DNA from 2 places in the Arthrobacter sp. Y3223166 genome. Region 2 is predicted to be linked to the other one. Evidence: predicted binding sites of a transcription regulator. Region 2 holds the regulator's gene; the other holds the start of a gene.
What was found. The regulator LexA, encoded in region 2, represses DNA repair genes until DNA is damaged. The targets are predictions, from matches to a motif close to TCGAACANNTGTTCGA.
Positions count from the first base shown of each region.

Region 1: a site for LexA is predicted at 6,577-6,592, ahead of ruvA (Holliday junction branch migration protein RuvA). Genes of this name have one in related genera too.

Region 1 covers NZ_JBNHGE010000052.1:527-12,027, reverse strand. The annotation lists gene AC5RUH_RS15295 (RelA/SpoT family protein) at 1-1,094, opposite strand, end outside; gene secF (protein translocase subunit SecF) at 1,365-2,360, opposite strand; gene secD (protein translocase subunit SecD) at 2,361-4,088, opposite strand; gene yajC (preprotein translocase subunit YajC) at 4,200-4,643, opposite strand; gene ruvB (Holliday junction branch migration DNA helicase RuvB) at 4,786-5,844, opposite strand; gene ruvA (Holliday junction branch migration protein RuvA) at 5,873-6,508, opposite strand; gene ruvC (crossover junction endodeoxyribonuclease RuvC) at 6,673-7,233, opposite strand; gene AC5RUH_RS15260 (YebC/PmpR family DNA-binding transcriptional regulator) at 7,260-8,015, opposite strand; gene pdxT (pyridoxal 5'-phosphate synthase glutaminase subunit PdxT) at 8,018-8,722, opposite strand; gene AC5RUH_RS15250 (MurT ligase domain-containing protein) at 8,857-10,155, shown strand; gene AC5RUH_RS15245 (type 1 glutamine amidotransferase) at 10,155-10,877, shown strand; partial or broken gene AC5RUH_RS15240 (CapA family protein) at 10,955-11,501, opposite strand, start outside.
Region 2 covers NZ_JBNHGE010000013.1:37,878-55,457, reverse strand. The annotation lists gene pheS (phenylalanine--tRNA ligase subunit alpha) at 1-768, opposite strand, end outside; gene AC5RUH_RS08425 (hypothetical protein) at 877-1,332, shown strand; gene AC5RUH_RS08420 (Rv2578c family radical SAM protein) at 1,396-2,424, shown strand; gene AC5RUH_RS08415 ((deoxy)nucleoside triphosphate pyrophosphohydrolase) at 2,478-2,924, opposite strand; gene AC5RUH_RS08410 (MFS transporter) at 3,132-4,337, shown strand; gene AC5RUH_RS08405 (TrmH family RNA methyltransferase) at 4,371-5,297, opposite strand; gene rplT (50S ribosomal protein L20, sunset domain variant) at 5,343-6,038, opposite strand; gene rpmI (50S ribosomal protein L35) at 6,155-6,349, opposite strand; gene infC (translation initiation factor IF-3) at 6,495-7,541, opposite strand; gene AC5RUH_RS08385 (DUF1844 domain-containing protein) at 7,881-8,300, shown strand; gene AC5RUH_RS08380 (SseB family protein) at 8,402-9,250, opposite strand; gene priA (bifunctional 1-(5-phosphoribosyl)-5-((5-phosphoribosylamino)methylideneamino)imidazole-4-carboxamide isomerase/phosphoribosylanthranilate isomerase PriA) at 9,260-10,000, opposite strand; gene AC5RUH_RS08370 (hypothetical protein) at 10,049-10,210, opposite strand; gene hisH (imidazole glycerol phosphate synthase subunit HisH) at 10,213-10,854, opposite strand; gene hisB (imidazoleglycerol-phosphate dehydratase HisB) at 10,851-11,468, opposite strand; gene AC5RUH_RS08355 (histidinol-phosphate transaminase) at 11,523-12,632, opposite strand; gene AC5RUH_RS08350 (LysM peptidoglycan-binding domain-containing protein) at 12,705-13,058, opposite strand; gene lexA (transcriptional repressor LexA) at 13,355-14,104, shown strand; gene AC5RUH_RS08340 (ATP-dependent DNA helicase) at 14,216-16,255, opposite strand; gene hflX (GTPase HflX) at 16,248-17,580, opposite strand, start outside.

The sequences.
Region 1 (11,501 bases), on a different contig from region 2:
CCGTCGGCCGTCCCGCCGCGGGCGATGTCCTTGTACTTCCAGTGGGCCGCGACGCCGTACTCGGCGCGGCGGTGCATCTCGTGGGTGCGGATCTGGATTTCCACCGGCTTGCCGCCCGGGCCGATCACCGTGGTGTGCAGCGACTGGTACATGTTGAACTTGGGCATGGCGATGTAGTCTTTGAACCGGCCGGGCAGCGGGTTCCAGCGCGCATGCAGGGCACCGAGTGCCGCGTAGCAGTCGCGGACCGTATCCACCAGTACCCGGATGCCCATCAGGTCGTGGATGTCGTCGAAGTCCTTACCCCGCACGATCATCTTCTGGTAGATGGAGTAGTAGTGCTTGGGCCGGCCGGTAATCGTGGCCTTGATCTTCACGGCGCGCAGGTCGTCGCCGATCTTGGTGCGCAGCGTCGTCAGGTACTTCTCCCGTTCGGGGGTGCGCTCCCCCACCATCCGCACGATCTCTTCGTAGACCTTCGGGTGCAGGGCCGCGAAGGAGAGATCTTCAAGCTCCCACTTGATGGTGTTCATGCCCAGCCGGTGCGCCAACGGGGCGAAGATCTCCAGGGTTTCGCGCGCCTTCTTCGCCGACGACTCCGGCGAGACAAAGCGCCAGGTCCGGGCGTTGTGCAACCGGTCGGCCAGCTTGATCACCAGGACGCGGATGTCCTTGGCCATCGCCACGACCATCTTGCGCACGGTCTCGGACTGGGCCGCGTCGCCGAACTGCACCTTGTCCAGCTTGGTGACGCCGTCCACCAGCATCGCAATCTCCGGACCGAACTCCGCCTTCAGGTCGGCGAGCGTGTACTCGGTGTCTTCGACGGTGTCGTGCAGCAGGGCGGCGGCCAGCGTCGTGCCCGTCATGCCCAGTTCCGCGAGGATCGTGGCCACAGCCACCGGGTGGGTGATGTACGGGTCGCCGCTCTTGCGTTTCTGCCCGCGGTGGCTGCGCTCAGCCACCACGAAGGCGCGGTGGATCAGGTCGAAGTCCTCGCGCGGGTTGTTGGCCCGGACGGTGCGCAGCAGCGGCTCCAGGATGGGCGAGTAGCTGGTCCCGCCCCGGCCGGCCAGCCGGGCAAGCCGGGACATCGTCCGTTCCCGGCGCCCCGGGAAGGCATGGCGGACCGGTGCGTTGCCCGGGACTTCGGCGGCCGCGGGCACCACAGAAGGACCAGGATCCGGTGTCACACCGGCGTCACTGGCCTGGTCTGTCGACCTGAGGTGTTCGGCCAATCCTTCCCGCCTTCCCGATGAGTCCTGGAACCGACGCTACAGCCCGCAAGGCAGCGGCGCACAGCCCAGCACTGTTCCGCAAACCATTCTATGCTCGTCCGGCGGCCCGGTCGTTCCGGTGCGGCATCACCCGACGGGGGCGGCCTCGGTGCGGCGCCGTTCTTCCACCTTCTTGGCCTGCTTGAGCAGCGCCGGTTCCTTGGCCCGGAGCCGCGCATACATCGGCGCCGCAATGAAGATTGTGGTGGCGGTGCCGATGATGATGCCGATGAACAGTGCCAGGGACACGTCCTTCAACGTGCCGGCGCCGAGCAGGAACGCGCCGATGAACAAGATGGCGGCGACCGGCAGGACGGCGACCACGGAGGTGTTGATGGACCGGACCAGAGTCTGGTTCACGGCGAGATTGACCTCCTCCGCGAAGGTCCTCCTGGTGGACTTGTCCAGGTCTTCCGTGTTCTCGCGGATCTTGTCGAAGACCACCACCGTGTCGTACAGCGAGTACCCCAAAATGGTCAGGAAGCCGATGATCGCCGAGGGCGTCACCTCGAAGTCGCTCAGCGAATAGATGCCGGCGGTCACGATGAGCACCACCACCAGGCCGCTGAGCGCGGCGACGGACATCTTCCAGGTCCGGAAGTACAACGCCATCATGATCGCCGCCAGCACAACGAACACCACCAGGCCCCAGATCGCCTGCCGGGTGACGTCCGCACCCCAGGTGGGACCGACATACGAGGACGTCACCTCGTCTGACTCGACGTCGTAGGCTTCGACGAGGGCGTCGCGCAGTTCCAGGGTCTGGTCGTCGTCCAGCCGCTCGGTCTGGATCCGCATGGTCCCCGGGGCGATGTTCGTCACCCGGGGATCGGCATCCGCCGCGACTTGGGCCACGGCCGCCTCGCCGGGGCCGACGTCGGTGTTTTCCACGTTGGACACGGTGAACTCGGAGCCGCCGCGGAAGTCGATGCCCAGGTTGAACCCGCCCTTGACGAACGGCACCACGATGGACAGGAGGATCGCGGCGGCGGCAATGCCGAACCAGAGCCTGTACTTGGAGACAAAGTCGTAGGAGCGCTTGCCGGTGTAGAGATCGTTGCCCCACTTAGCAAAGTTGGCCATTTAGTTGCTCTCCTTGTCGGACCCGCGGCCCGCGCCGCTGGTGGCGCGCTGCTTCTCGGCCGCCCGGCGTTCGGCGATGGTCTGGCGGCGGTCGGCTTCGGCAGCCGCCGCGGCGTTCTTGGCCCGCACCGGCACCTTGCGTTCGCCGGGCTGGCGGATCCGGCCCGCCCCGCGGTACAGCGGCACCGCGTCCAGCAGGCGCGGATCCAGGCCGGAGAAGCGGTGGCCCTCGCCGAAGAACTTGGTGCGTGCCAGCAGCTGCATGGTCGGGTGCGTGAACATGAAGACCACCAGGAGGTCGGCCACCGCGGTCAGGCCCAGCGTAAAGGCAAAACCGCGCACGTTGCCCACCGCCACGAAGTAGAGCACGACGGCGGCCAGCAGGTTGACCGCCTTGGAAGCCAGCACGGTTTGCCGTGCACGCTTCCAGCCGTTGTCCACGGCCGAGACCAGGCCCCGGCCCTCGCGCAGTTCGTCGCGGATGCGTTCGAAGTAGACGATGAACGAGTCGGCGGTCTGGCCGATCGCCACGATGAGGCCGGCGACCCCGGCCAACGACAGCCGGTAGTTTTCGGTCCAGCCCAGGATCGCGATCGCCAGATACGTCAAAATGCCGGCCACCACCAGCGACGCGATGGTCACCAGGCCGAGCATGCGGTACTGGAAGATCGAGTAGGCGGCGACCAGCGCCAGGCCGATGAGCCCGGCGATCAGGCCCATCCGCAACTGGTCGGCGCCCAGGGTGGCGGAAATCTGCTGCTCGCTCTGGATCTCGAAGCTGATCGGCAGCGCGCCGTACTTCAGCTGCTCGGAGAGCACACGGGCCGATTCCTCCGTGAAGTTGCCGGTGATCTGCGGCTTGCCGTCGGGGATGACCGCGTTGGTCGTGGGAGCGGAAATCACCTCGCCGTCCAGCACGATGGCGAACTGGTTCTGGGCGCCGGAGAGTCCGAACAGCCGTTCGGTCACTTCCTTGAAGGTTGCGGTTCCCTCGCTGTTGAACTCGATGTTCACCGCCCACTGGTTCAGCGTCTGTCCCTGGGTGCCGCGCACCTGGCCAAAGCTGGAGTCGGCGATGTCCGTGCCGGGCACCTCCACCGGGCCCAGGATGTACTTCATGCCGGTATCCGGTTCGCAGGCGACCGTCGGCTTGGCCGGGTCGGCCGGCTCGGTCTCCTCTGCGGCCGCGGCCGGGTCAAGGCACTCCAGCGCCTCGAACTCCTGGTAGAGCTCCGGGGTGATCCAGTTCAAGTCGCTGGCGTTCTTCGGTTCGGCCGCCGGTTTCGGAAGGTCCGCTTCGGGCGTCCGCTCCTCCTCCGGAACGGCGGAACCCGGCGCAACGGTGAGCACCGGGCGGAATTCCATGGCGGCCGACGCCTGGATCAGTTCGCGGGTCCGCTGGTCCGGAACACCGGGCAGGCTGACCACCACGTTGCGGCCGGACTGCGTGGTGATCTCGGCTTCCGCCACGCCGGAGCCGTCGACGCGCTGGCGGATGATCTCCACGGCCTGGTTGAGCTGCTCGGCGGTGATCTCGCCCCCGCCGCCCTGGACCTGCGGAGCCAGGATCATCTGGGTGCCGCCCTCAAGGTCGAGCGCCAGCTTGGGCGCCCAGCTTGCCTGGCCGGTGAATACACCGCTGCCCAGGATGACGGTGCCGGCGGCCAGGAGCACACCGAGCCAGATAAGTGTCCGCCGCGCAATGCTGGTGGAACCGGATCGTGCCATGGAAGATCTTTCTCTCATCGGCTCAGTCGGCCGGAGGAACCGGCCGGTACATGGCGAAGTGGCGGGGCATGCCCCGCCACTGCACGCCTATACGGCTAAGCCGTCGCTGGCCTACTTGGTGTCTTTGTTCTGCTCTTCGTTGAGCCGCTTAAGGGTGTCCTCGGCGGATTCCTCCGGGCGGGTAGCGCTTTCCGCGGTGAGGGACGAGGCGTCGTCGGGAACCTCGGGGGCCTCCGGTGTCACGACTTCGTTCACCGCCTGGGTGTGCACGGTGGCGGTGTTGCCCGGCGACAGTTCAAGGACCACCTTGTTGTTGTCGGGGTCGAGGGAAACGACGGTGCCGAAGAGGCCGAACTGAGTCATCACCTCGGTGCCCGGCACCATCTGCTCCTTGATGCGCTCGGCCTTTTCGCGCATCTGCGCCTGGACCTTCTTCTGCTTGCGGAACATGAAGAAGATCAACAGCGCGAAAACGGCGAACAGGGCGATGGTCATCACGTCGATGCCGCCCGACTGCTGCTGGGGAGTGGTGCCGGTGAAGAGATTTACGAACACAGGGAAGTTCCGTCCTAGAAGTCTGGAGCGGACCGGTAGGAAAATCCGGACCGTGTACGCAGCCTGCCGCGTCCCGTGGGGGACGGCGCACTCCGCACGTTCCTACCATTCTACGCGGTGACCGCCCTGACACGGTCAAGCTTCAGTTTTCGGCGAAATCCGTGTCCGGCTCCAGCAGTTCCGAGAGCAGGTCTTCGGTCTGTCCCGCGGTCAGGTGATCCGGCACCGCCAGCCCCAGGTGTTGCCAGGCCGCGGCGGTGGCGATCCGTCCGCGCGGCGTCCGGCCGAGCAGCCCTTCGCGGACCAAGTAGGGCTCGGCTACCGTCTCCACCGTCTCGGTTTCCTCGCCGACGGCTATGGCCAGGGTGGATAAACCGACGGGCCCGCCGCCGAACTTGGTGATCAGGGCGGTGAGCACCGCCCGGTCCAGCCGGTCCAGTCCCCGTTCGTCGACTTCGTACATATCGAGCGCCGCCGCTGCCGCACGCGCATCGATCTCCTCGATCTTGTGCACAAGGGCCCAGTCCCGCACCCGGCGCAGCAGACGGTTGGCGATGCGGGGCGTGCCGCGGGAGCGCCCGGCGATCTCGGCGAAACCGGCCGAACTGACCTTGAGGTCCAGCAGCATGGCCGAGCGGCGGAGCACCAGCTCAAGCTCCGCGACGGCGTAGAACTCCAAGTGCCCGGTGAAGCCGAACCGGTCGCGCAGCGGCCCCGGCAGCAGCCCGGCCCTCGTCGTGGCCCCGACGAGGGTGAACGGCGGCAGGTCGAGCGGGATGGCGGTGGCGCCGGCGCCCTTGCCCACCACGATGTCCACCCGGAAGTCCTCCATCGCCATGTAGAGCATTTCCTCTGCCGGCCGCGACATCCGGTGGATCTCATCCAGGAAGAAGATCTCCCCTTCGGTCAGCGACGACAGGATCGCCGCCAGGTCGCCCGCGTGCTGGATCGCCGGTCCGGAGCTGATGCGCAGCGGCGCGTTCATTTCCGCGGCGATGATCATCGCCAGCGTGGTCTTGCCCAGTCCGGGCGGGCCGGACAGCAGGACATGGTCGGCTGTCCGTTCGCGGATCCGGGACGCCTCCAGCACCAGCGACAGCTGCTGGCGGACCCGGGCCTGGCCCACGAAATCGTCCAGGTTCTTGGGCCGCAGCGCCGATTCGATCGCCCGTTCTTCGGTTTCCGACGTGTTGGCGACCAGCCGGTTGTTCTCGGAATCCTCCGCCACGCTAGTTCACTCCCGCGGTCCGCCGGGACGCGCCGGTCCGGGCGCCGTCCTGGCCGAGCCTGCGCAGGGTCAGCCGCAGCAAGTCGCCCACGTTGCCTGCCGCTGCCGCCTCCGGATTTTCCTCGGCGGTGGTGTCCACCGCCGCGGCGGCGTCCTTCTCGGACCAGCCCAGGCCGGCCAGTGCCTCCTGCACCTGTCCCTTCCAGCCGCCCTTTTGCTGGGGGGCCTGCTCGCCGGTGGGGATCAGCTTCCCGGCCAGCTCGAGCACGATCCGGCCGGCGAGCTTCGGCCCGATACCCGGAACCTTGGTGAACGCCTTGCTGTCCCCCTCCGCGGCGGCAACCCTCAGCGCCTCGGGCGAGTGCACCGACAGCGCAGCCAGGCCCAGCCTCGGGCCGACCCCGCTGACCGAGATGAGGGTTTCAAAAACTTCCCGTTGCGCTGCGTCCTCGAAGCCGAACAGCGTCATGGAGTCTTCGCGCACAATCATGGTGGTGGCCAGTTCGGCCTCCCGCCCCACGAACAGCGTGCCCAGGGTCTGCGGCGTCGCCTGGACGAGCATGCCGAATCCGTTGACGTCGATCACGGCCGATTGCAATCCCACGTGGGCGACGACGCCGCGCAACGAGCTAATCATGAACTCAACTCCCAATTCCGGCACTGCGGCCCGGAGTCCGCGCCGCGGGCAGCACGGCGGCGGATTGTCCGAACATATCTACGAATAGCTTACGGGGCAGCACGGACATTGCCGGCCACCGCCACACCGTGGCACCGGTTCCGGCGGCCGCCGCCGGCCCCACGTTAGCGGCGGGTGCGCTTGGCCTTCGCTTCGGCCTCCGCCCAGAGCCGCTGCGCCGTCGTCATCCCGCCGCCGGCAGCCGGTCTCGCAGCTCCGCCGCGCCAGGCATGGGTGATCGCCAGCGCCAGGGCGTCCGCGGCATCGGCCGGGCGCGGCGGGGTGTCCAGCCGAAGGATCCGGGTCACCATCTTGGTCACGGCGGCTTTGTCCGCCTGCCCGTTGCCGGTGACCGCCGCTTTCACCTCGGTGGGCGTGTGCAGCGCGACGGCGATCCCGCGCCGTGCCGCCGCCGCGATGACCACCCCGGACGCCTGCGCGGTGCCCATCACGGTACTGACATTGGTCTGGCTGAAGACGCGTTCGACGGCGAGCACGTCCGGGGTGTGCGCGTCGAGCCATTCGTCGATCGCGTCGGCAATCTTCAGCAGGCGCAGCTCCAGCGCCATGTCCGGGGTGGTCCCCACCACACCGACGTCCACGAGGGAGGAGCGCCGGTTCGGTTCAACATCGACCACGCCCAGGCCGCAGCGGGTCAGGCCCGGGTCCACTCCCAGCACGCGCATGGCGGGCGCCGACGGCCGGACCGGTGTCAGTCGTTCTCGATTTCGGCGAGGACGTCCGCGCTGATGTCGGCGTTGGAGTAGACGTTCTGGACGTCGTCCAGGTCCTCGAGGGCATCCACCAGCTTCATGAACTTCCGGGCCGCGTCCGCGTCGAGCTCCACGGCCATCGAGGACACGAACTCGATCTCGTCGGTTTCGTATTCGATGCCGGCCTCTTCCAGTGCGGCCACGACGGCGCGCAGGTCCGTGGGATCGGCGTGGACCTCGAAGTTGTCGCCCTGCTCCTTGACTTCCTCCGCGCCGGCTTCGAGCACCGCCATCAGAAGGTCGTCTTCCGTGAGTTCGTTCCTGGGCAGGGACACCACGCCCTTGCGGGAGAACATGTAGGACACCGACCCCGGGTCGGCAATGGTGCCGCCGTTGCGGGTGATGGCCAGGCGAACCTCCGAGGCGGCCCGGTTCTTGTTGTCGGTGAGGCACTCGATCAGCACAGCGGAGCCCTGCGGCCCGCGGGCCTCGTAGATGATTTCGCTGTAGTCCACCGTTTCGCCGGTCAGGCCGGCACCGCGCTTGACCGCGCGGTCGATGTTGTCGTTGGGAACCGAGGTCTTCTTGGCCTTTTGGACGGCCAGTTCCAGCGCGGGGTTGCCGGACATGTCCGCTCCCCCGTTGCGCGCCGCTACCTCAATGTTCTTGATCAGCTTCGCGAACGACTTGGCACGCCTGGCGTCGATCACGGCCTTCTTGTGCTTGGTGGTTGCCCACTTGGAGTGTCCGGCCATGCTTACGCCTCTCCTCTGACGATGCGGATGAAAAGTTCGTGGATGCGGCGCTCCCCCGTAATCTCCGGGTGGAAGGATGTCGCCAGCAGATGCCGCGAACGCACTGCCACTATTCTAGCTGTCCCGTGCAAAGTGTCGGTGTGGGAGGCCTCCTCCGGCTGCACGGCAGCCAGGACCTCCACGCCCTTGCCCACGCGTTCCACCCAGGGCGCACGGATGAACACGGCGTGGACCGGCGCCGGGTCCTGGCCGGGAGACGCCGCGCTGAACTCCAGGCCCCGGAAGTCCAGCTCGGACTCGAACGATTCGCGCTGCCGGCCGAAGGCGTTCCGACGCACCGTTATATCCAGGCCGCCCAGCGTCTGCTGCGGTTCGCCCTTCAGGTCGGTGGCCGGGTCTGCAATCTCCCGGGCCAGCATGATCATGCCCGCGCACGAACCGTAGACCGGCATGCCCGCCTCGATCCGCCCCTTCAGCGGATCGGCCAGCTCAAAGATGCGGGTGAGCTTGTCGATAGTCGTGGATTCACCGCCGGGGATGACCAGGCCGTCCACGGCCGCCAGTTCCGCAGGCCGGCGCACCGGCACCGCCGTGGCGCCGCTGTGCTCCAGGACGGATAGATGTTCGCGGACATCGCCCTGCAGGGCAAGCACACCAATCGTGACCACGGTGACAGTTCCTCGGAGTTCGCATCGGGGCCGCCTCAGTGGCGGCCGTACGGAAAAACAGTAGTGCCAACCGGTCCGGCGGTGTTAAACGGTGCCCCCTCCCCTGTGGTGACCGACACTGTTCGGCCCGGGCCGACGGCGCCGGGGCACGGCGGCTTGTATAGTCTCTACTCATGCGACACCTCCTTGCGACCGTTGCCGGAAAGGCCGTAAAGGCGGTAGCCAGGCTCCGCGGCGGCGGTTCCGCACTGCCCGGCCTGGTGGCCGAAAAAATCGATCCGCAGTTCCTGCCGCGCACGCTCGGCGAGCTGCCGCGCGGCGTCGTGGTAATCAGCGGGACGAACGGCAAAACCACTACCACCAAGATGGTGGTGGAGCTGCTGCAGGGGCAGGGCCTGAAGGTGTTCACGAACCGGACGGGCAGCAACTTCACCCGCGGCGTGGTCGCTGCCGTGCTGGGCGACTCCGACGCCCGGGGCCGGCTTAACGCGGACATTGCCGTGTTGGAGCTGGACGAGGCCCACGCGGTTCACTTCGTCAAACTGGTGGCCCCGCGCTACAGCCTGCTGCTCAACGTCATGCGCGACCAGCTGGACCGCTTTGGCGAAATCGAAACGACCGCGGGTTTCCTCCGGCAGATCGCCGCGGCGACGACCGAGGCAGTGGTATTGAACCGGGAAGACCCGCGCATCGCGGCGCTGGCGGGCGCCGTGGCCGCGCCGCGGGTCGAATACTTCGGCCTGGCGCCGCAGCTGCGCCACATGTTTCCGCACGACGACGAAATGCGGTCCGCCGCCTCCGCCGGCCCATCCGGCGACACCGCCGCCGCCGACGGCGGCCGGCCGAGCGCCGACGTCGTGCTCTCGGCCTGTGAAGGGGCCGCCGCAACCTTCCAGCTGGACGGCCGTGAGCTCGAGGTCGAGCTGAAGCTGACCGGCGTCTACAACGTGTTCAACGCCGCCGCGGCGTTGGTGCTGGCGCGGACCGTGTTGGGCCCCGCGGTGGACGAGCCGGCGCTGCTGGCCTCGCTGGAGAACGTGACGCCGGCCTTCGGCCGCGGCGAATCGCTGACCGTCAACGGCCAGCCGCTGGACCTGGTGCTGGTGAAGAACCCGGCCGGTTTCCGGCTGGCCCTGAAGTCCTTCCCCGCCGCCGGCTACCGGACGATGATCGCCATTAACGACAACTACGCGGACGGGCGGGACATGTCCTGGCTGTGGGACGTCGACTTCGATTCGCTGCGGGACACCGGCGTAGCCGTGGTCTCCGGGGTCCGGGCGCGCGACATGGGGCTGCGCCTTTTCTACGAGGACGTTCCGGTAGGCCGGGTGGACACGGACCTCAATGCCTCCCTGCAGCGGTTCATTGCGGGCGGTCCGGAGACGCCCAAGCGCATCTACTGCACCTACACCGCCATGCTGGCGCTGCGCCGCGAGCTCGGCAAACTGACCGAAGTGGAAGTGGTCTCCTGATGGACGCTCCTGTTATCGACCTGCTCCAGCTCTACCCGCGGGACATGAACATCTACGGCGACTGGGGGAATGTCCTGGTGCTGCGCAAGCGCCTGGAGCTGCGCGGCTACGACGTCCGGCTGCACGAGTACAACCCCGGCGACGCGTTCCCCGAGCAGGTGGACCTGATCGTGGGCGGCGGCGGCCAGGACTCCGGCCAGAACAAGATCCAGGCCGACCTGCTGGCCCAGGGCGGCCGGCTGCGGGAGCTGGCCGAGGACGGCCTGCCGATGCTGGCGGTCTGCGGCCTCTACCAGCTGTTCGGCCACCGGTTCACCACCCACACCGGCGAGGTCATCACCGGCATCGGGCTGCTCGATGCCGAAACCGTGGGCGGGCCCACCCGGTTGATCGGCAACACCGTGCTCGAAAGCGGCGAGTTCGGCACGGTTATCGGGTACGAGAACCACAGCGGACTGACCACCCTCGGCAGCGATGTCCGGCCGTTGGGACGGGTCACCAAGGGCCAGGGCAACAACGGCACCGACGGCACCGAGGGAGCCCGCTACCGGAACATCATTGCCACCTACCTGCACGGTTCCCTGCTGCCCAAGAACCCGGCCGTGGCCGACTACCTGATCCGCCACGCCGTCGAGCGGCGCTACGGCAGCTTCAACGACGTGCCGCTGGACATTCCGCATGAGGCCGAAGCCCGCGCCGACGCGGCGGCCCGTCCGCGCTGACGCCGGACGGCCGCTGACGCTTGGCAGACAGTGACGCCAGGCCGTCGCTAAGCCAGTCCGGGCGACGGGCCGCGGCGTCAATCGCCGCTGAGCAGCCACTCGCGGGCGACGTCCGTCGGGGCTCCCATGGACTCGACGGTCGCCTTGGTCCGTAGCCGGCTGGCCGCGTCCGCCTGTTCGGACACGCACCAGTCCCCGGACTTCGCGGCTGCCGCCAGCGCATCCGCTGCCACCGGGCACCAGCGGTGCCCGGGTCCGTCGAACGTGGCCGGCAGCCAGTCCAGCCCCGCCACCTCCCAGGCGCCGTCGTCGCCGGCCTGGCTGAACCGGGCCCGGACCATCATCCCCTCGGTGTTGAGGATGTTCGGGGTTGCATGCGCGGCGAGGGTGTTGCCCAGCCCGTAGACGATCCAGGTGCCGTCGTGGCGCTCAATCGGCTGGACGGAGTGGCTGTGGTGCCCGTACACCAAGGAGAACTCGCCGCTGTCGGCCAACGCGTGGGCAACCTCCTGCTGTTGCGGGCTGGCGTAGGCGGTGTATTCGTCCCCGGCATGCACCGCTCCCAAGACGATGTCCGCGCCCTGCGCCCGGGCCTTCCTGGCCTTGGCGATCATCGCCGGGGGA
Region 2 (17,580 bases):
CATCTGCCGCGAGAAGTGCTCCAACGTGCCGCGCAGGTCGGCCATCGTGAGCCCCTTGTCCACGGCCAGACCTTCAAACTGGTGGAAAACAGGCGTATGGGTCGCGTCCAGTTCATCGGTGCGGAACGTCCGGCCCGGGCACAGCACGTACACCGGCAGGTCTCGTTCCAGCATGGAGCGGACCTGCACCGGCGATGTGTGGGTCCGCAGCACCAGGTGCGCCTCGGGCGGTTCCACGAAGAAGGTGTCCTGCATCTCCCGTGCGGGGTGGTCCGGCTTGAAGTTCAAGGCGTCGAAGTTGAACCACTCGGATTCCACCTCCGGCCCCTCGGCGATCTCCCAGCCCATGCCGACGAAGATGTCGCTGACCCGTTCCTGCAGCGTGGATAGCGGGTGCCGGGCACCGGCGCGGCGGCGGCGCGGAGCCGCGGTAACGTCCACTGCCTCCTCGACGAGGATCTGCGCCTCCCGTTCGGCCTCCAGTTCGGCGGTGCGGGCGGCCAGCGCCTGGTTGATGCGCCCGCGGGCCGGACCCACGATCTTGCCGGCAGCCGCCTTGTCCTCCTTGGCCAGCTTGCCGATTTCGCGGTTGGCCAGGCTAAGCGGGGACTTCTCGCCGGCGTGGGCGAGCCGGGCAGTCTTGAGCCCGTCCAGGTCGGAGGCAGCCTTGAAAGCCATCACCGCCTGCTCGACGGCGGCGGCTACCGCGGCTTCGTCGAGGGGGCTCGGCACGGGTGGCTCCTGGGCTGGGGGTGTCACGTCAGACATGTGCTGTGGGGACCTCGGAATAGGTTAAAGGGATTCCGCCCGCGTACGGGCAACCAGTCCAGTCTAGTTCACGGGCCGGCACCGACCCGAAACGCTTACGATGGGCCCATGACGCCGTCCGAGAAGCTGCGTGCCGCCTGGAACCTGCTCAACGGCTCCACCCTGTTGGGGCTGGCCCTCGCCGCCGCGGTCCGCTGCAGCCTTCATCCCGGACCCCATGGCCTGATCCTGGCCCACGGCTTTCGGCCCGGGCTGCCGAAGGCCGCTGCCTTTACCGTGGGCAACGTGGTGCTGTTCCGCGACGCTGCGGCCGGGCTGGCCGGCAATCCGGTGCTGCTGGGCCACGAATCCCGCCACAGCAGCCAATATGCCTGGTGCCTGGGCCTGCCGTTCCTGCCGCTGTACGGCTTCGCTGCCGCCTGGTCGTGGTGGCGGACCGGCGACCCGGCGTCCCGGAACATCTTCGAGCGGCTGGCCGGGCTGCAGTCGGGCGGCTACAAGGAGCGGCCGGTGCGGCGGAGGCCTGGGCGGCGCGGCTCGCGGCCCGTACGGACGGCCGGCTGAATTTCCTGCGGAAGACCCCTCCTGCCCCTGTCGCCTGGTTCGAAGATGTGTTCTACTTAAAGCATGAGGTGGTCCTCCCAGCAAGCGGAACCAGGCGCACTGCTCCCGTTGTCCGGACTCGTCCGGAGCGTCCAGACCCCCGGTTTCGCCGGCATCACATTCCATGAGGTCATGGCCAAGTCGGCGCTGAACCGCGTGGGCGCCGGCTCGCGGATGCCGTTCGAATGGACCATCAACCCCTACCGTGGCTGCAGCCACGCGTGCGTGTATTGCTTCGCCCGCAAGACGCACAGCTACCTCGATTTGGACACCGGGCTGGATTTTGACAGCCAGTTGGTGGTCAAGGTGAACGTGGGCGAGGTCCTCCGCCGCGAGCTTGCCAAACCGTCGTGGAAGCGCGAACACGTGGCCATGGGCACCAACACCGATCCTTACCAGCGGGCCGAGGGCCGCTACAAGCTGATGCCGGAGATCATCAAGGCCCTGGCCGGGTCAGGAACCCCGTTTTCGATCCTGACCAAGGGCACCTTGCTGGCCCGTGACCTGCCGCTGCTGCGTGCGGCGGCCGGGGACGTCGAGGTCGGCATGGGGATTTCGCTCGCCATGACCGACGCCGGACTGGCGCGCCGTGTGGAGCCGGGAACACCCACGCCGCGTGCCCGGCTCGAGCTGATCGCCAAGCTCAGCGACGCCGGCCTGCCGTGTTCGGTGATGGCCATGCCGATCCTGCCCTGGCTGACGGACTCGGAGGACGCGCTCGACGGGCTGTGCGCGGCCGTTGCGGCAGCCGGGGCCACCAGCATGACGGCGGGCGCGCTGCACCTTCGTCCCGGCGCCAGGGAATGGTATCTGCAATGGCTGGCCAAGGAATACCCGCAACTTGTGGGCAAGTACCGCCGCCTCTACGACGGCGGCACGTATGCCGCCAAGGACTATCGGGTCTGGCTGGCGGACCGGGTCCGGGAAGCCAAGCGCCGGCACGGATTGGAAAACGCTGCCCGGCTGCGCGACGTGCCCGTGCGGCCACCGGCGGAAAGTCCGGCAGCGCCGTCGGGCACGCCGGCCGCAGCGGGACAGGCGACGTTGTTCTAAGTGTCCGGGCAACGCTTCGGCCCCGGCAGGACGACGGGTTCCGGCGGGAGCCGTTACGCGGGACGGGCGGCGGTGCGGCCTGCAGCGGTCAGCACGGCTTCGAGGATCGGAAAATCGGCGGGAATCCACGGCAGGGCCGCGGCTTCTGCCGCCTCCAGCCGGACCCAGCGCAATTCGTCGTGGTCTTGCAGCGGCTTCGGCAGCCCGTCGGTAATGTAGGCACACCATACGCGCATGGCCGCCGCCTCATTCAGCGGCCAGCCCTGCGGGAGCGGACCGGAGACTTCGACTCCCAGCTCTATTCCGACCCCCAGTTCCTCGCGGATTTCGCGGCGCAGGGCGTCTTCGCAGCTCTCCCCCGGCTCCACCTTGCCGCCGGGAAACTCCCACAGGCCGGCCAGCGCCTCCGGCGCGGTGCGCCGGGCGGCCAGTAATCTGTTCGGGGCGTCGCGGGCGTCGAGGATGGCTGCGCCGACAATCTGTTTCAGGCTCGTTTGCACGCGGTTCAGTCTACGGGGCGGGTCCGGCCCGGTTCCCACGGCCCCGGACTATGCCGCAGACCACAGGCCACACGGGTCCGGAATGGGATGCCGTGCCGTCGCGTTGCCGTACAGTGGCAGCCGGTGCCCGCAACTGCCGCCCGTGCCCAGGCCCCGGCATGCAGGCTTGCGCCGGCGCCCAGTTGTCCGTCCGACCGAAAGCCGATCATGAATTCCCCGACACTCGTCACCGCACGGAGGCAGACCGAAAACCGCCGGACGGCGTGGGCCATCGTCGCCTTGGCCATGGGCGGCTTCGGCATCGGCACGACGGAATTTGCCATCATGGGCCTGCTGCAGAATGTGGCGGCCGGCCTGGACGTCTCCATCCCGGAGAGCGGGCACCTGATTTCCGCCTATGCCCTGGGCGTGGTGGTCGGCGCGCCGCTGCTCGCAGCCCTCGGAGCCAAGCTTCCGCACAAGTACATGGTCCTGGGGCTGATGGTCCTGTTCACGCTCGGGAACCTCTCGTCGGTGTTCGCGCCCGACTACGCCACGATGCTGGCCACCCGGTTCATTTCCGGCCTTCCGCACGGCGCCTATTTCGGCGTGGCCGCCGTCCTGGCCGCCTCGCTGGTCTCGCCGACCCGCCGCGCGCAGGCGGTCGCCATGGTCATGCTCGGGCTCTCGGTGGCCAACGTCGTCGGCGTCCCGTTGGTCACCTGGCTGGGCCAACAGTACGGCTGGCGGCTGATGTTCGTGGCCGTGGGCATCGTCGGCGCGGTGACGATACTGATGCTCCAGCGCCTGGTTCCCTTCACCCCCGCGCACGCGGAGGCCGGCATCCGTCGGGAACTCGGCGCCCTGAAACGGATCCAGGTCTGGTTGGCGCTGTTGATCGGCGTGGTCGGCTTCGGCGGATTTTTCGCGGTGTATTCCTACATCAGCCCGACCATGACCGAAGTGACAGGCCTGGCCCCGGCCGCCCTGCCGCTGATTGTCGGCCTCTACGGCCTGGGCATGGTCGTCGGCACCTTCATCGGCGGCAAGTTGGCGGACCGCTCGGTGATGGGGACCATCTACCAGGTGATGGCGGCGATCATCGTGATTCTGGTGTTCTTTTGGGCGGCCTCATCCATTGCCGCCCTGGCGATTCCCCTCGTGTTCCTCCTGGGGGCCGCAGGATCGAGCCTGATCCCGGCCCTGCAGACACGCCTGATGGACGCCTCCCCCAACGCCCAGACCCTGGCCGCCTCGCTGAACCATTCGGCGTTGAACATGGCCAATGCCCTCGGCGCTTTCCTGGGCGGCCTCGTGATCTCCTGGGGCTGGGGATATGCCGCGCCGGCGCTGGTCGGCGCCGGGCTGGCATCCTTGGGGCTGGTCATCGCCGCTCTCAGCGGGGCGCTCGAGAAACGGCGCAGCCTCGCCTGAGGCGCATCTTGCGGCGGGCCGGCCGGCCAACAGCTACCCTGCAGGCCCGCGTCGACGCTGGGACCTCGCGGAGGCGTACAGGCAGACGGTGGCCGCCGTGCCGACGTTCAAGCTTTCGGCCTGGCCGTAAACCGGCACGGCGACCCGATGGTCCGCGGCGGCCAGTTCTTCCGACGACAACCCTTGGGCTTCGTTCCCAAAGAGCCAGGCGGTAGGCGCCGCGAGATCCGGCAGGCTGCCGGCCACGCCCTCGTCCCCGGCCGCGGGAGTTTCTCCCAGCCGGGCCAGGGCGCTGCGGTCCTGCAAATCGTCCAGATCGATGGTGCCGTAGCCGTCAGCTGCCAGCATGGTTGCGCCGGCGGCGCGCACGGCCGCCGCCACGTCACCGAAATCGTGACCGTTCACCACCGGAAGGTGGAAGAGTGATCCGGCCGTGGAACGGACGGCCTTGGGATTGTAGATGTCCACGCTGGAGTTGGTCAGGATCACGGCATCGGCGCCGGCGGAATCGGCCGCCCGCAGGATGGTGCCGGCGTTGCCCGGGTCCTGCACCCGGACCATGACCGCCAGCAGCCGGGGTTTGCTTTGCAGGACCTCGTTCAGCGGCCGGTCCAGGTAGTGGCAGACGGCCACGATCCCCTGCGGGTTGACCGTGTCTGCCATTGCCGCCAGCACCGCATCGGTGGCCAGCCGCAGCGGCACGCCGTCGGCGAGGTCCGCCAGTTCAGGCGACCGGTCCAGGCAGGCTTCGGTGGCGAAGACCTCGGCCACGATGCCGCTGTTTCCGGCGCCTCGATGCGCCCGGTGGGCGGACAGGGCCTCGCGGACAGCCTGCGGGCCTTCGGCCAGGAATTGGCGGCGCTTTAAACGCACCGAGCGCCCGGCAAGCTTTGCCACATCCCTGACCCGATCGGCTCGGGGGTTGGACATGATGGCTTGCGGGCGCCCGGTAGTGCTCATACAGCGACTATAACGTCGCCACATAAGCGTTTATGCATCCGGTGCTTATTCGGCAACCTTCTGGCGGGCCTCGCCGCCGGCGGGCTCGAAACCGGCAGCCTTGGCGGCCTCCACGGACTCGAACCAGTACACGGGAGTGGTGTTCTCGTACCAGGTAGAGCCCGGGACGTGGTACTTCTTGGACTGGTTGCCCTTGATGGTGTAGCCGGCGGGAGCGTCCTCGCCGTCAACAGCCTTCACGGCGCCGGCAACTTCTCCGCCTTCAGCGGCGGGCGCGGCAGCCTTGGCGGCGGCCGGAGCGGTCTTGGCGGCGGCCGGAGCGGTCTTGGCGGCGGCGACAGGCTTGGCGGCGGCGGTCTGGCGCTCTGCCGGAGCCGAAGTGTCGGCCGGCAGGGCGTCCTTGGCTACCTGCACCAGAGCGGCGAAGGCGCCGGCGTCGGACACGGCCAGCTCGGCCAGCATGCGGCGGTCGACCTGGACCTCGGCGGCCTTCAGGCCCTGGATGAGGCGGTTGTAGGTCAGGCCGTTGGCGCGGGAGGCAGCGTTGATGCGCTGGATCCACAGGCGGCGGAAATCACCCTTGCGCTTGCGGCGGTCGCCGTAGCTGTACACGAACGAGTGCAGCAGCTGTTCCTTGGCCTTGCGGTACAGGCGGGACCGCTGTCCGCGGTATCCGGCAGCCCGGTCCAGGATGACCCGGCGCTTCTTGTGGGCGTTGACCGCCCGCTTCACACGTGCCACGTGCGTACTCCTTTTGATGATTGGTGCCCGGTGCTCGGCCGCCGCGATCGGCGGCCGGGGGCAAAACTAGCTGGATGGCCCTTGCGGCGTCGCCGCGCGGACCAGAGGGGGGAAAATCAGATGCCGAGCATCTTCTTGATGTTGCGCACGTCGGCCGGAGCAACGATCTTGTCACTGGCAAGGCGTCGGGTCAGCGTGGAAGGCTTGTGCTCCAGGTAGTGGCGGCGGTTGGCCTGCTGGCGCTTGAGCTTGCCGCTGCCGGTGAGCTTGAAGCGCTTCTTGGCGCCGCTGTGGGTCTTCTGCTTCGGCATGGCTGCCGTTCTCCTTACGTCTCCTCGGGTCGCTGCCGACCGTCGGCTCGTGCGGTGCCGCAAAACGGGCACCGGCGGTTTACTTGTCTACCGGCGCCGGACACTGAACGGTGCCCGGCGGTTGCCGGATGCTCTCTGTACGGTCTTAGTTCTTGGAACCGGACCGGCCAGCAGGTTTGGGTGCTGCGGGCCGCGCTGCCGGCTTGGGCCGGGCGGCGGGCTTGGGTGCTGCGGGCTTGGCCTCCGTGGCGGGCGCCGCGGGCTTCGCCGGAACCGATGGCTTGGCCTCGGCCGCCGGCTTAGCCTGCGCGGCAGGCTTCACCTGAGCCGCTGGCTTCACCTGGGCGGCTGGCTTCGCTTGGGCGGCCGGCTTGGCCTGGGCGGCAGGCTTGGCCTCGGCTTCCGGCTCGACCGCAGGCGTGGCCTCGACCTCAACCTCGGGCTCGGCCGCGGCCGCAGCCTCGGCTTCCGGCTGCTCCGCGGGCTCGGCCTCGGGCACAACCTCAACCTCAACCGCAGGCGAGGCATCGGCCGGCGCAGGTGCTTCGGCGGTTTCCTCCGGCTGGTTTGCCATTGCGGCAAGGCCTTCCGGCATAAGGTCGCCCAGGCTCTGCGTCAGCGGGTCCTGGTCGGCGGAGGTGTCCACCTTCTGCTTCTTGGCCTCGTTCGTTGCCTTCGCGTCGGCCTTCTGCGCGGCCCTGCGGGCTTCCGCCTTGGCTTCGGCCTTGTTCTTGGTCGGGCCGATCACCATGACCATGTTGCGGCCGTCAATGCGGGGAGTCGATTCGATCACGCCGACCTCGGCGACGTCCTCGGCGAACTTCTGCAGAAGGCGGATGCCCATTTCGGGGCGCTGCTGTTCGCGGCCGCGGAACTGGATCATGGCCTTGACCTTGTCGCCGGCTGCGAGGAACCGCAGCGCGTGGCCGCGCTTGGTCTCGTAGTCGTGCTTGTCGATCTTCAGGCGGAACCGGATCTCCTTGAGCACAGTGTTCGTCTGGTTCTTGCGCGCCTCACGGGCCTTGACCGCAGCCTCGTACTTGTACTTGCCAAAATCCATAAGCTTGCACACCGGAGGCTTTGCCTGCGGTGCGACCTCAACCAGGTCAAGATCCGATTCCGTGGCCAGGCGCAGGGCATCCTCAATACGGACGATCCCAACCTGTTCGCCGTTCGGTCCGACTAACCGCACCTCGGGAACGCGGATACGATCATTGATTCTTGGCTCGCTAATGTGTGGCTCCTGTCACTAATATCGGCTGCCGCTTGCAATGAAAGAAGGCCCCCCATTGCAAACGCAATCGAAGGCCTCGAAGTGGCGGCAGGCGGAAACAAGCTAGGGTTCCACCGGCTGGCCCGGGCACCTCACGCGAGGGTTTCCGGCTACAGCCTGCCGACCTGGACCCGGCAGCTCTGGCTAGCCATACCGACGGGTGGGAGAGGACTCCGCTTGCAGATCGGATCCTGCTCCGCACGTGCTGTGAGGCACATAAGTAACGGGATCCAATTGGTCTGTGACAAGCTTACCAGTATGAGCAGCTCAGATAACAATCCGCAGACCGACGGCCACCGCCACAGCTTCGCGCCCGACGCCGGTCCTGCCTCCAGCCAGGAACAGGAAGTCCTGGGCCAGATGCGCGACATCGCCGAAGTACCGGCCGTGGAAGTCATCACCACCGCGGCAGTCCATCTGATGAGCGCCGCCGCGGTTAAGTGCGGCCTGGCCGCCGGAGACGACGCCGAAGAGCTCAAGGACCTGGACGAAGCCCGCAAGCTGATCACCGCCTTGGCGGGGTTCGTCACCGCTGCCGCGCCGGAAATCGGCAGCCAGCATGCCGGCCCGTTGCGCGATGGCCTCCGGTCCCTGCAGCTCGCCTTCCGCGAAGCATCGGTCATCCAGGACGATCCGGGCAAGGGCCCGGGCGAGAAGTTCACGGGTCCGGTCAACTGACCGGCCCGGGCTCCCAGAACTGAACAAGGACGACGCCGGTGCCACGCACCGGCGTCGTCCTTTGTCTTTGCGCTTCTGGTTGCGGCGTTCGCCGGCGGGGTTCAGCGGGTGAACTTCAGCTCCAGCGAATCAACCCGCTCGGCAAACTCTTGCCGGGACTGGAGCCGCTGTTGGATCCGTCCCGCCAGGGCGCCCAACTCCTCGCGCCCCAGCCCGTCCCGCACCTGCAGGACCAGGCGCAGCTCCGGGCCGTGGCCGCCGCCGGCCACGACGGCTCCATCTGCCGCCCGGACCGCGATCCCGGTCCCGGGCTCCACGAACGAGGCCATAACCGCCTCCTCGCCGCCCGTGGCCTCGGCCACCCACTCCAAGAGCGCCGGATCGCGGTAGGAGGGCACCCACTCGTGCTGTTTGGCCAACGCCCACACTGCCGGCCGCCGGACAACGAACGTCAGGGCGGCGCCCGGATCCATAACCATCAGTTCGGCGTCTTCGGACACGGCCGCCAAGGCCGCCCGCGGCGCCTCCACGGCGACCGGCCGGGCCTGGGGATGCCAGGCTTCCAGGGCGGCCGTGTTACTGAACACCGGCAGCGCCCGGCGCCCATCCGGCGCCTGCAACGTCACCACGGCCATGTCGGCCTGTTTATCCGCTGTCAGGCCGTGGCTGCCCTCGGCCTCTTCTCCCAGCGTCGCCACGATGGGCACGAAAACGCGGGCGTTCGCCAGGGCAGCCACTACTTCCGCTTCGCCGCCGGTCCCGGCGGCAAGCCATTGCAGCGCCGCCTCGTAGCCGGGATCCGCGCTGCCGTCATCGTGGTCGAACTGGTGGAGCGGGTTTCCTTCACCGCTCAGGTCCCGTCCGGCCCAGCTTTGGCCGGCCGAGTCCCCCGCCCCGCCGGCTCCCGCCAGCGCGGCGGCGATATGGGCGGGCAGTTGCTTCTTGCCCATGCTGGTCCCTCAGCGCCGTCCCGCAACATCGAGGGCTTCGGGCAGCGTGAACTTGCCCGCGTACAGTGCCTTGCCCACAATCGCTCCCTCGACTCCGGCCGGAACCAGGCCGCGCAGCGTCCGCAGGTCATCCAGGCTGGAGATTCCGCCCGAGGCAACCACCGGCTTGTCGGTCCGCTCGCACATCTGCCGGAGCAGATCCACGTTGGGTCCGCGCAGCGTCCCGTCCTTGGTCACATCGGTGACCACGTACCTCGAGCAGCCGGCGTCTTCGAGGCGGGCCAGCACCTCCCAGAGGTCGCCGCCATCCTGCGTCCAGCCGCGGGCCGCGAGCGTGGTGCCGCGGACATCGAGGCCGACGGCGATGGCGTCACCGTGCCGGGCAATGGCGCGTGCTGTCCATTCCGGGTTTTCCAGCGCGGCGGTGCCCAGGTTGACACGCGCGGCCCCGAATTCAAGCGCGCGCTCCAATGACGCGTCGTCGCGGATGCCGCCGGACAGCTCCACCTTGATTTTCAGCTCGTCGGCGACGCGGCGCAGCACTTCCGTATTGTTGCCCCGGCCGAACGCCGCATCGAGGTCCACCAAGTGCACCCATTCCGCCCCGTCGTTCTGCCACGCCAGCGCAGCCTCCAGCGGATCCCCGTAGCCGGTCTCGCTGCCGGCTTCGCCTTGGACCAGCCGGACGGCCTGGCCGTCGGCAACGTCGACCGCGGGCAAAAGTTCAAGGATGGAGGTTTGGTTCGTCATGGTTCTTCCGCTTTCTGCGCGCCGTCAGCGGGCGCGGGATGGGTGTGGTTACTCGGCCGGTCCGAGGGTGAGCAAGTAGGCAGCCAGCAGCGACAGGCCGGCCAGGATCCAGAAGACGATCACCAACCACTTGGGCAGCCGCTGCTGCCGGAACGAGATGGCGCCGCCGGCCAGCAGCCCGGCCAGGCCCATCAGGAGGATGCTGCCCATGGCTACCTCAGCGTCTTCAACCAGTTGCGCAGCAGCTCCGCGCCGGCGTCTCCGGACTTTTCCGGATGGAACTGGGTAGCACTCAGCGGACCGTTTTCAACGGCCGCTATGAACGGGGCGCCGTGCGTGGACCAGGTCACCAGCGGCGGCGTCATCGCGGGTTGGGTGACGTCGAAGTTCCAGTGCTGCACACCGTAGGAGTGCACAAAGTAGAAGCGCTCGTCTTCGATCCCGGCAAACAGCCGGCTGCCCTCTGCGGCGTCCACGGTGTTCCACCCCATGTGGGGCACGACCTCCGCCGGCAGCGCTTCCACGGTTCCCGGCCATTCCCCGACGCCCTGCGTGCGGACGCCATGTTCCACGCCTTCTTCGAACATGACCTGCAGGCCAACGCAGATTCCCAGCACGGGCCGGCCGCCGGCCACCCGGCGCCCGATCCAGCGAAGCGCGTCCACGGACTTGAGCCCCTGCATGACCGTGGCGAAGGCGCCGACGCCGGGAACCAGCAGGCCGTCTGCGTCGAGGACGTCGTCGGAGGCATGGCTCAGCGTGACGTCGGCACCCACGTGCTCCAGCGCGCGGACTGCCGAGCGGACGTTCCCGGAACCGTAGTCCAGTACGGTGACCTTGGGCGCAGCCGTCACAGGGCTCCCTTCGTCGAGGGAATGCCCTCGACACGTGGATCGGCTTCGACGGCGGCGCGGAGTGCCCGGGCGAAGGCCTTGAACTGGGCCTCGACGATGTGGTGGGGGTCCCTGCCGCCCAGCACGCGCATGTGCAGGCAGATCTGGGCGTGCAGTGTGATCGATTCGAACACGTGGCGGGTCAGCGATCCGGTGAAGTGTCCGCCGATCAAGTGGTACTCCTGGCCTGCCGGTTCTCCCGTGTGCACCAGGTAGGGCCGGCCGGAGATGTCCACGACGGCGTGGGCCAGCGCCTCGTCCAGGGGCACCGTGGCTTCGCCGAAACGGCGGATCCCGGCTTTGTTGCCCAGCGCTTCCTTCAGGGCGTCGCCGATGGTGATGGCGACATCTTCGACGGTGTGGTGCGCGTCGATGTGCGTGTCCCCGCTGGCCTTCACGGTCAGGTCGACGAGCGAGTGCTTCGCCAGGGCGGTGAGCATGTGGTCGTAGAACGGCACGGTGGTGCTGATCTCGGAACGGCCGGTGCCGTCGAGGTCCAGTTCAACCAGCACGGACGACTCGCTGGTGATGCGTTCGAGGCGTGCGGTACGTCCGGTGGTGGTTTCCACGGTCATGGGAGTCCTTTGACGAATTGGTCGACCGGCACGAGCCGGTTCGCTCTTACTAGTTTAGGAGACGGGGCTCGCCACGAGGGCCTTGATGCCGTTGAGGAAGGCTGTGGTCTCGGCCTCAGTGCCGGCGGTTACCCGCAGATGGCCCGGGATCCCGACGTCGCGGATCAGCACGCCGGCTTCCAGCAGTCCCTGCCACACCGAGCGGGGGTCCTCCAGCCCGCCGAAAAACACGAAGTTTGAGTCGGACGGCGCCGGGTCGAGTCCCAGCTCGGCCAGCCCGTCGACAATGCGGTCCCGTTGCGCCTTGATGTCTTCGACGTTGGCCAGCAGCGCATCGGCATGGTCCAACGCGGCCAGGGCCGTTGCCTGCGTAACGGCGGAGAGGTGGTAGGGCAGGCGGACCAGTCGCAGCGCATCGGTAATCTGCGGTGCGGCGGCGAGGTACCCGACCCTGGCGCCTGCCAGCGCGAAGGCCTTGCTCATGGTGCGGGAAACGATGAGCCGCTCCCGCCCCGGCAACAGTGTCAGCGCGCTCGGCGTTCCGGCGTGGGCGAACTCGGCGTAGGCCTCGTCCACGATCACGATGGCCTTGGAGGCTTCCCCCGCTTCATACGCCGCCTCCACGACCTCAAGGCCCAGGGCGGTGCCCGTCGGGTTGTTCGGGGAGCAAAGAACGACCACGTTTGCCGCGGAGCCGGCCACAGCGGCGGCGGCAGCGTCCGGGGACAGCGTGAAGTCTGCCCCCCGCGGAACGGCCACATAATCCGTGTCCGTCCCGCTGGCCAGCAGCGGGTACATGGAATAGGTGGGCGGGAAGCTCAGCAGGGTGCGGCCGGGGCCGCCGAAGGCCTGGAGGATTTGCTGCAGGACCTCGTTCGATCCGTTGGCGGCCCAAATGTTCTCTGCGGTGAGGCCGTGCCCCAAGTAGCGGGCCAGCGCCGTCCTCAGCTTCGTGAACTCGCGATCCGGATACCGGTTCAGACCCGCGGCAGCCTCGCTGACGGCCGAGACGATGGCCTGACGGACAGCATCGGGCAGGCCATGGGTGTTTTCGTTGACGTTCAGGAGGACGGGAACCTCCAGCTGGGGCGCACCATAGGGCTCCAGGCCCCGGAGATTTTCCCGCAACGGCAGGCGGTTCAGGCGTTCTAACTGCTCACTCACCGATCCAGTTTAAGCTTCGGCCCGCCCGGGGCAGGAATCGGGCGGGCCGAAGCAGCTCATATTACGGCTGCCTCAGCGCGCGGACGGGACCAGCAGCTGCTGCCCGGCGTGGACGATGTCCCCCTGCAGGCCGTTCAATTGCGCGATCTCGAAAATGACATCGTGGGGGTTGCGGTCCGGCGCGGACTGCACTGCTATGTCCCACAGTGACTGGCCGCTGCCGACCGTGACGGTCGCCGCCGGCCCCGGCCCCAGCCCCCCGGCGGCGGCCATTGCCGGAGCAGTGAAGAAACCGATCAGGGTCAGGGCTGCGGCCGCGGCGAGCATCAGCGGCAGGCCGATCAGCAACAAACGGCCGCGGCGGGTCAGCCGCAGGCCTGTGCTGGTACGAAGGCCGGCGGGCTGCGGTGCGAGCTGGGCGGACATGGTGCCACCTTTCCGATATTCGATCTATTTCGGCTGGTTTCGATCGTCTTGCAACGGTATTCGAACGTATCTTCGAATACGTCTTCTACAGTTTTAGCACTGGTGATCGAACATTGTCGAGACTCAGTCGAACAAATGTTTGAAATTCGCTACCGCCTCGCCTAGCGTTGTAAGCGTCGGGCGGCAGTAAGAGCAGTGCATCAGCCGCCACCGACAAAACAGTTGAGACAACAGTCCATGTGCGGTTCCGCTACGGCGCCGGCGCAGGGACCACTACGGGGAGACCGGGGCCGGACATGTCGGAAGAGACCACCACCACTGCCGGAGCGAAGCGACGCGGCCGGCCCGTCAAAGTGGGGCGCAGCCTGACGCCGAGGCAGAAGAAGATCCTGGAAACCATCCAGCGCTCCGTCATGTCCCACGGATACCCTCCGTCCATGCGCGAGATCGGTGACACGGTCGGTCTGGCAAGCCTGTCCAGCGTCACGCACCAGTTGGCCCAACTGGAGAAGATGGGCTACATCAGGCGCGACCCCAAGCGTCCCCGTGCCATGGAAATCCTGACCCCGCTGACACTCGAGCACGGGGGTGTGGAAATCGTCGGAGTTGATGAACCGCAACAGCTGCGCAGCTCCAGCGGCGTCGCCGTATCCGAGCTGACCACGTCATCCGACACGGCGATGGTGCCGCTGGTGGGAAGGATCGCAGCGGGCGGGCCGATCCTGGCGGACCAGGCGGTCGAGGACGTCATGCCCCTGCCGCGGCAACTGGTGGGACACGGCGAGTTGTTCATGCTCAGGGTCTCGGGCGATTCCATGATCGATGCGGCCATCTGTGACGGCGACTGGGTCGTGGTCCGCCAGCAGCACACGGCCGAGAACGGCGACATCGTGGCGGCACTGCTCGACGACGAAGCAACGGTCAAGACCTTCCGGCAGCGCGACGGCCACACCTGGCTGTTGCCGCAGAATACCCAGTACGAACCGATTCTTGGCGACCACGCAACCATCATGGGCAAGGTTGTCTCGGTGATGCGGGCCCTCTGACGCGCCCGGTCTCCCCGGTCCGCGCTGCAGCCACCCCGGGATCCCCTGCCCGCACGGGCGGTCCCCGCGCAGGGCCCCGCTCGCTCCGGAACGGGCGTGCCCCCAACCCGTTCAGGCTGAGGCCGTAGCCAGCCTTTCCAAGACCTGGCGGGCCGTGGCGCCGTCCTTGGTACTCCAGAAGGGCGGCAGGGCGCTGCGGAGGAAACTCCCGTAGCGCGCCGTCGCCAGCCGGGAGTCCAACACGGCCACCACTCCACGGTCGTTTGACGCGCGGATCAGCCTGCCGGCTCCCTGGGCCAGCCGCACGGCCGCATGGGTCGCCGAGACCGTCATGAAACCGTTTCCCCCGGACTGCGCCACGGACCGGGTTCGGGCAGTCGTGAGCGGGTCATCCGGCCGGGGGAACGGAATCCGGTCGATGACCACGAGCCGGCACGCGGAACCGGGAACGTCGACGCCCTGCCAGAGCGTCATGGTGCCGAACAGGCAGGTGTCGGGCTCTTCGGCGAATTGGCGGACCAGCGCGCCCATCGACGATTCGCCCTGGCACAGGATGGTCAGGTCGGTGCGCCCGCGCAACTCGGCCGCGGCTTCTTCTGCCGCACGCCGCGAGGAGAACAGGCCCAGGGCGCCGCCGCGCGAGGCCAGCAGCAGCTCCTCGAGTTCATCGAGCTGTTCCGGGCTGGTGCCCCGGCCCGGCTTCGGCAGATGCGACGCCACGTAGAGCACGCCCTGCCTGGGGTAATCGAAGGGGCTGCCCACGTCCACGCTGGAATAGGCGGGCGCGCCGGCTCCGAGCAGTCCGAGCGACCCGGCGACGGCATCGAAGGTCCCCCCGACCGACAACGTCGCCGATGTCAGCACAACGGTATGGTCGTCGAACAAGCCCTCACGCAGCCGGGACGCCACCGAGAGCGGCGCTATGTTCAACGTTGCCGGCTGGTCGTCATTGGCGGCGTAGTCGCCGGCCTCGCCATAGGTGCTGGGACGGGTCGCCCAGATGACCTCCCGGGAGTCCGGAGCGGACAGCAGCCGTTCGGCCAGTTCCAGCACGGCCGCGAGCCGTGAGCGCGCCATCTGCCGTCCGCCGTCCGCTGCCCCCGCACCCTCGGGCTTCGAGTCGGAGAGCGCCGCGCGGGCCGCTTCCCGTACCTGCGCGAGAACCAGCTCATGCTCCTCGCGTAGGCCGGCCGCCAGCAGGCCGGTGGGCACCGACTGCAGGACGTCCTCCAGCGCATCGGCGGCGGAGTTCAAAGGCTCCACGCTGATCCCCGTGTGTTTGCGTGCCGTCGAGGCGGCGGTACGCACCATGGCGGCGGAGAGTTGCCCCGCGACGGCGCTGGTGACGCGGTCCTGCAGCTCATGGGCCTCGTCGATGACCACCACGTCATAGTCCGGGAGTACCGCGACGCCCTCGAAGGCGTTGATGGCCAGCATGGCATGGTTCGTGATCACGATGTCTGCCTCCGCCGCGCGGCCCCGTGCCAGTTCGCTGAAGCACTCGGCGGCCAGGGGACACTTCTGGGCGCCCAGGCACTCCATGGAGCCGACGGAGACCTGCCGCCAGGCCCGATCGCTGACACCGGGCACCAGTTCATCCCGATCCCCGGTTTCGGTCTCGTGCGCCCACTCGCGCAGGCGCACGACTTCCTTGCCCAGCGCGCCCGAGGCGCCGGAAGCCGACGCTGCGCCGGCCGGAGAAGGATGCGGCACCGCGTCCTCGCCGAGGCTGAACAGCGCCGCCGGCGCGTCCTCGTCCGGAAAGCCGCCCGCGAGCTTGTGCAGGCAGAGGTAATTGTTCCTGCCCTTGAGCAAAGCGACGTCCAGCGGCCTGGGCAGCTCGTCGGCGACGGCCTCCAACAGCCGGGGCAGGTCCCGCTTGACGATCTGCGATTGCAGCGCCAACGTTGCCGTGGAGACGATCGCCGGCTTCTCCCCCTCCAGCGCCTGGACCATGAGCGGCACTAAGTAGGCCAGCGACTTGCCGGTGCCTGTGCCCGCCTGCACCAGCAGGTGTTGCCGGCGCTCGAAGGCCTCGGCTACTTTCGCCGCCATCTCGTGCTGGCCGGCACGGTGCTGCCCGCCCATCTCCTGTACGGCGACGTCAAGCAGCCGCAGCGCCTCACCGGCGGGAACCTGGAGGTCAGTCATGCCGGAGGAACTGTTCCAGCTCCGATGCCAGGCCCTCGCGCACCATCACGTCGAGCCGCGTGCCGTCCCCGCCATGCTCCATGGAGAGGATCTCGGCGTCTTCATTGTGCAGGCGGCTAATCACTTCGCCGCGGTCGTAGGGCACCAGCAGCTGCAGCTTCACACTGGGCCGCGGGATTGTCTCGCTGACGAGCCGAAGCAGCTCATCGATGCCCTGCCCGGTCCGCGCCGAAACCACGACGTGCCGCGGTTCACGCTGGCGCAGTCGCTCGACCACGAACGGATCGGCGGCATCGGCCTTGTTCAAGACGACGATTTCCGGAATGTGCCGTGCTTCGATTTCGGTCAGCACCTCGCGCACCGCGGCGATCTGGCCCTCCGGGTCGGGATGCGAGACGTCGACGACGTGCAGGATGACGTCGGCGTCGGCAACCTCCTCCAGGGTGGAGCGGAAGGCTTCCACCAGCTGCGTCGGCAACGACCGGACGAACCCTACCGTGTCGGCGAGCGTGTAACCGATACCGTCCGGTGTTTCCGCCCGGCGGACGGTCGGATCCAAGGTGGCGAAGAGCGCGTTCTCGACCAGCACACCCGCATCGGTCAGGCGGTTGAGCAGCGACGACTTGCCGGCATTGGTGTAGCCGGCGATTGCCACCGACGGCACGGCATTGCGGCGGCGGTTGGCGCGCTTGGTTTCCCGTGCGGGCTTCATGGCGGTGATCTCCCGGCGCAGCTTCGCCATCCGGGTACGGATGCGCCGGCGGTCCAGCTCGATCTTCGTCTCACCGGGCCCGCGGGAACCAATGCCGCCGCCGGCCGCCCCCACCCGGCCGCCGGCCTGCCGGGACATGGACTCGCCCCAGCCTCGGAGCCTGGGCAGCAGATACTCAAGCTGGGCCAGCTCTACCTGGGCCTTGCCTTCGCGGCTCTTGGCATGCTGCGCGAAAATGTCCAGGATGAGCGCGGTGCGGTCAATGACCTTGACCTTCACGATGTCTTCCAAACCGCGGCGCTGCGACGGCGACAGCTCGCCGTCGACAATGACAGTGTCGGCGCCGGTGGACATCACAATGTCGCGCAGTTCCTGGGCCTTGCCGGAGCCCAGGAAAGTCCCCGGATCCGGCTTCAACCGGCGCTGGACAATACCGTCCAGCACCTCGGAGCCGGCTGTCTCGGCCAGCGCTGCCAGCTCCCGCAAGGAATTGTCGGCGTCGTCGGCCGTGCCTTCGGTCCAGAGACCGGCGAGGACAACGCGCTCCAGGCGCAGCTGCCGGTACTCAACCTCGGTGACGTCCTCAAGCTCGGTGGACAGGCCGGCTACGCGC